Linked DNA regions of Spirosoma aureum. Each later gene encodes a partner of the first gene's protein in a complex. Links are inferred from orthologs where the notes say so. Each region holds a gene or a part of one and is shown in the gene's direction. Other genes may lie near its edges.

The links. The genes of interacting proteins can lie anywhere in the genome.
Region 2: the proteins of G8759_RS06545 (region 1) and dnaN are in contact, whole or in part, in a cryo-EM structure (PDB 8GIZ), measured with the Escherichia coli proteins. The link is inferred for Spirosoma aureum from one-to-one orthologs.

Annotation. Positions count from the first base shown.
Region 1 is NZ_CP050063.1:1,609,530-1,612,502, reverse strand. The notes cover bases 66-2,960. They hold G8759_RS06545 (DNA polymerase III subunit gamma/tau), read left to right. Parts: upstream 66-503; coding sequence 504-2,417; downstream 2,418-2,960. Other genes in these bases: G8759_RS06540 (phosphotriesterase family protein), read right to left, coding at 2,513-2,960; G8759_RS06550 (ion transporter), read left to right, coding at 66-266. In the rest of the region: more of G8759_RS06550, read left to right, coding at 1-65; more of G8759_RS06540, read right to left, coding at 2,961-2,973. UniProt on the Escherichia coli protein: Part of the beta sliding clamp loading complex, which hydrolyzes ATP to load the beta clamp onto primed DNA to form the DNA replication pre-initiation complex.
Region 2 is NZ_CP050063.1:8,643,792-8,646,680, forward strand. The notes cover bases 79-2,889. They hold dnaN (DNA polymerase III subunit beta), read left to right. Parts: upstream 79-828; coding sequence 829-1,950; downstream 1,951-2,889. Other genes in these bases: G8759_RS34565 (DUF2480 family protein), read right to left, coding at 81-593; G8759_RS34575 (TCR/Tet family MFS transporter), read left to right, coding at 2,011-2,889. UniProt on the Escherichia coli protein: Confers DNA tethering and processivity to DNA polymerases and other proteins. Acts as a clamp, forming a ring around DNA (a reaction catalyzed by the clamp-loading complex) which diffuses in an ATP-independent manner freely and bidirectionally along dsDNA.

The DNA of each region.
Region 1 (2,973 bases):
ATTCGGCCCAGCCCGATAAGTTTTCGAGCATTCCGGCTACCATGTGGTGGGGTGTTACCGCAATGACAACGGTTGGATACGGTGATATTCACCCAATAACTCCGCTTGGAAAATTGCTGGGCGGTACTGCGGCTATTGTCGGAATTGGGCTGTTTGCTTTACCAACCGGTATTTTAGTATCAGGCTTCAATGAACATATCCGTGTTCAGAAGAAACCAAGAATCACCTACTGCCCTCATTGTGGAAAAGAGATCGTCAATCATTAATCGTTGGTAGAATAGCCAGTTTGGTAGACGGCAAAACGGGGATTTCCTACTATTTCTGTCTTGTTTTGGTGATGGAATGAATGGTCTGTAAAAATCACGTTCATAGTACTATAGGCCATATTCTGGGTCATTTATTATGAATAAAACAATGCTTGCCGACAGCTAATAATCGAGCAAACAGGGCCAACTGACCCAATCCCTCGTTTGAAATCCGGCCTGACCTTGCTAACTTTGAGTATGGAAAATTTCGTGGTCTCGGCCCGCAAGTACCGTCCTGCCACCTTCGACACCGTCGTAGGACAGGAGCACATTACCACCACACTTAAAAACGCGATCAAGACCAATCACTTAGCGTCAGCGTTTCTATTCTGTGGGCCGCGGGGAGTCGGCAAGACGACCTGCGCCCGTATTCTGGCCAAGACAATTAATTGCCAAAATCTAACTGCCGAGGGTGAAGCCTGCGATACCTGCGAGTCATGCGTGAGCTTCAACCAAAGTGCGTCGTTTAATATTCACGAACTGGATGCGGCTTCTAATAACTCCGTTGAAGATATCCGTAATCTGATCGATCAGGTTCGTTATCCGCCCCAGTCGGGTAAGTATAAGATTTACATCATTGACGAGGTGCATATGCTCTCGTCGGCGGCTTTTAATGCCTTTTTGAAAACACTGGAGGAACCCCCCTCCTACGCTATTTTCATTCTGGCAACGACCGAAAAACACAAAATTCTGCCGACAATTCTGTCACGATGCCAGATTTTTGACTTTAACCGGATTCAGCCACAGCATATCGCCAGCCACCTTGCCCAAATCGCACAAAAAGAAGGCATCGTGGCAGAAAGTGAAGCGCTTGACCTAATCGCCCAAAAAGCCGATGGTGGGCTTCGCGATGCGTTGTCGATGTTCGATCTGAATGTCACGTTCGCTGCCGACCGAATCATCCGGTATAAGGAGGTGCTGGATAATCTGCACATCCTCGATTACGACTACTATTTCAAACTGACCGATCTGCTGTTGTCGGGCAATCTACCGCAGAGTCTCCTCACGGCGGATGAAATTCTGCGCAAAGGATTTGATGGCCACCAGTTTGTAGTTGGTTTATGCCGCCACTTCCGCGATTTACTGGTTTGCAAGGATGCAGCAACCGTTCAGTTACTGCAAGTGACCGAGAACGTTCGGCGGCAGTACCTCGACCAATCGGCACGGGCTCCCATGTCATTTTTGCTGTCGGCGCTGAGCCTGGGCGGGCAGTGTGATATGAACTACAAGCAGGCCAAAGACCAGCGGTTACATACCGAACTTTGGCTGATGAAACTGGCCAATCTGCGTAACCTGCTCAATTGGGAGGCTGTCCCTGAGTTACCGCTCAATGGCTCACTAACCAGCGAGTGTTCTACTGCCGATCAGCCGGCAGATGAAAAAAAAAACAGCGATCCAATTCACGAACAGCCCATTCAGTCAGCAGCTAGTATCGGCCAGTTGATTGAACAGCACCCAATCACCAGCGAACCCATTAATGGTTACAGGACTGCCCCGGCAACAAACGGCACCAATGGAACGGCGTTTACAGGTAGTCCTACAAATGGGAATACAGCCGTAGGCAGCACATCCATTATCGATACGGCTACCCTACCAAATCCTTCTACAATAAAGCCAAAGATTGCTCCACCAACACGCCCGGCCACGAGCCGTCTTCGGCCAACGGTTGCGCTAACTGCCAGCCCTGTTCAGCCTACGACAGAAACGGCGGAAGAAGTTGTTGTAGCCGTGCCTATGCGGCCAGATAAACCATTCAGTCTGGAGGAGTTACAGGATTCCTGGTTAACATTTGCCAAAATCCGGCATAGCCAGAATGATTCCGCTACGGAACAGCTGGTATTGAATCGAGTAATCACGCTCGATGGCACTACTATTCATATAACCCTGGACAACACTTTGCAGGTCGGTTACCTCACAGAGTTAAAGCCCGAATTGCTTGGCTATCTACGCTCCGAACTACAGAATAGCAAGATCCAGGTTGAACACACGGTGATGGTTCAGGAGGTTAAGAAGATGATTTACAGCTCGCTGGACAAATTTAATTACCTCGCCGAAAAAAATCCGGCTCTGCATGAACTCAGAAAGGTGCTGAACCTGGAAGTTGATTATTAATCTGAACCGGGATTTAAGTGATTCTAAGATTTACAGGGTTTTGTTTGTCTCTTTCCTGAATACGTGAATGAAGCAAAATCAGATTAATTCTGAAATCATTTAAATCCCGGTTCAGACAGGCTAAACGCTTCTGCTGGGTTATCAACCAGAATCTGTTTCCAGTCGTTTTTCGTGAATCCCTGTTTATTCAGGATCGGCATAAGCCGTTTAAACAGGACTGTATAATCCCGGTCAATGGAGCCTCCATCTGGTTTCGCAGGATCATACCAGCCTGCATCGTGCGAAAGGAGCGTCCGATGAAGGAATCTGTTTTCTTTCATCAGCAAGAGTGTTTCGGCATATTTATCAACATTGCTGTCGTCTAAACCATCCAGGCTAACCCAGGCACCTTCCCGAACAAAACGGGCATAATGAACTGTATTGCTGCCCTGCGCATGAACCCACACAAATGCCTCTGGCCGAACACCTTCCTTTTTCAGAATAGCTAACTCCTCAAAAGCGGGAATGTAGGGGCCTGTATGCGAGCAGATGGTCAGACCAGTACGTTTGTGTGTAC
Region 2 (2,889 bases), 7.0 Mb from region 1 along the record:
CCATATAAATAGACCTTCTACCAGCAAGTAGATTAACTAAAAGGCTTTCTGATAAGCTCCTAAAAAACTCCGTATACAGCTTATGCTTTTGGGCGCTTATAAAGGGGTACGGTACTGCATGGTTCGCCAAAAAGTAGGCTTTGCACGACCGGGCGTAATACACGAGTTAATTCGACAAATGCAGCCGTTGGAACCGGAACTTTAGAACATCCTTTTACAACGACACGAGCATCCCGGTAATCGTCAGGATTAATCTGCGCAATAGCATCGAAATAGAGCTTTTCTTCCAGATCGGTGAGATTTCCGAAGACAATCGTATTAGCGAAGGGTTGCAGTTGGATCGTCAGCAGCATATAAGCCCAGGTTGGCACGATCGCATCTTCGGTACAGGTAATGGCTACATTCTTGCCGTCGTACTGGCTCCAGTCGTGCTCTTTCAGAAAAGCCCGAAAGTCTTTCTCCTTAAGAATCAACCCCATATACAGGTTATCTTTCAAATCATAGACAACCCGTTCGCCAGGGTGATAAAACGATTCCAGATCAAGCGACACAAGGCCACTTGTAGCAACACGGTTAATAATCTCAGTTTCCATTCGTCCTGTTGAATTGATATACAGCTTGCAATCAGAAGCGTATAAGCCGAGAATCATCGTTGTGCCATGATTCCATAAAATCGCATACTATTGACTGTTCACCATTTTCTTTGCAACAACCCTTTACCATCGAAAGGTTCTTTATACCCGTTGACAAAAACCCGCCGGACAGTCCACATTTTTTGCTACTTTTGTCTTTACATCTATTTATGAACTGCCCTTAAACGATTGGCCCATGAAATTCATCGTTTCCTCGTCCGTACTGCTAAAAAACCTTCAAAATATTAACGGCGTCGTGGCAACTAACCCGATTGTGCCGATCCTGGAAAATTTCCTGTTTCGCATTGACGATGGTACGCTGACCGTAACCGCTTCGGACCTGCAAACGACCATGACAACGGAAATTCCGGTCGATGCCTCCGAGAACGGAGCCATTGCCATTCCGGCCAAATTGTTGCTCGATACACTTCGTAGCCTTCCCGAACAGCCCGTAACGGTAAATATTGATACAGAGACATTTGGAACTGAAATTCTGACCGACAATGGTCGCTATAAACTTTCGGGTGAAAACCCGATTGATTTCCCCAAACTACCGACTGTCAACAAGAGCATGTCTGTTGAGATGTCTTCTGACATATTACTGGGAGCGATCAATAATACGGTTTTTGCAACTAGCACCGATGATCTTCGTCCAGCGATGACTGGGGTATATCTGCAACTGAGTCCTGAAAATGCCACCTTCGTGGCTACCGATGGGCATCGGCTCATTCGCTACCGTCGGACTGACCTCGGCGCATCGTCCAGTTCATCGATCATTATCCCACGGAAGGCGTTGCAGTTGCTGAAAGCATCCTTACCCGACAACGTTCCGGTCACGGCTGAATTCAGCCAGGCGAATGCATCTTTTACGTTCGGACCAACCCAGCTGATCTGTCGGTTGATCGATGAGCGTTTTCCTGATTACGAAAACGCGATTCCGACCAACAATCCGAATGTAATGACCATCGGCCGGACTGATCTGCTTAACTCGCTGAAACGGATCATGATCTACGCCAATCGGACTACCCATCAAATTCGGCTGTCGCTCAAAGCAAATTCACTGACCATTTCGGCCGAAGATCTGGATTACTCCAACGAAGCCAATGAGAAACTCCTTTGCGACTACGATGGCGAACCGATGGAGATTGGCTTCAACGCCAAACTGATGTCGGAAGTATTGAGCAACCTCAGCGCAAAAATGGTTTCCCTTGAACTATCGGCTCCCAACCGCGCGGGTCTGCTGATTCCGGCCGATAAAGAAGAAAACGAAGACATTCTGATGCTGGTAATGCCAGTTATGCTGAATACATACGCGTAACGGGAATGGTGAACGATGAGTACTGAATCAGTACTCATCGTTCACCATTCATTATTCTTTATGGCCCCCAAACGTACGGCTCCGGCCCTTATTTTCATTTTCATTACGCTCCTGATTGATGTTACGGGACTAGGTATCATTATTCCAGTCTTCCCGAAACTGATTGAGCAACTGATTCATGGTAATATTAGCCAGGCAGCGCACTGGGGCGGTTTATTGACATCTTCCTATGCGCTCATGCAGTTTGCCTTCTCACCGATTCTGGGTGGTTTGAGCGATCGGTTCGGACGCAGACCCGTACTTTTATTCTCCCTTTTTGGTTTTGGCCTCGACTATATCCTTCAAGGCTTTGCACCCAGTATTGGCTGGCTATTTCTGGGCCGAATACTGGCGGGTATTACGGGAGCCAGCTTCACGACCGCAACCGCCTATATTGCCGACGTTAGCCCTCCCAAGAAACGGGCGCAGAACTTCGGATTGGTCGGAGCAGCGTTTGGTGTTGGCTTTATTCTAGGTCCTGCCATTGGTGGATTTCTTGGACAGTATGGACCGCGAGTGCCGTTTTTTGTTTCGGCGGGACTAACAATGGTCAACTTTCTATACGGTTATTTTATCCTCCCGGAATCACTCCCCGTCGAGCATCGTCGACCTTTCGACTGGCGACGTGCGAATCCGGTCAGTTCACTGGCGCGATTAGGAAAATATCCTGTCATTCTTGGTTTAGTTGCCTCGCTGGTTCTGGTTTATATTGCTGGATTTGCCGTACAGGGAACCTGGACGTTCTACACGATGGAAAAATTCAAGTGGAATGAAAAAACCGTGGGTTTATCACTGGCCGCCATTGGTGTATCGTTTGCTGTCGTGCAGGGTGGCCTAAGCCGGATCATTATTCCTAAATTAGGTCAGCAACGGTCGGTTTATGTCGGTATGCTGTTCAGC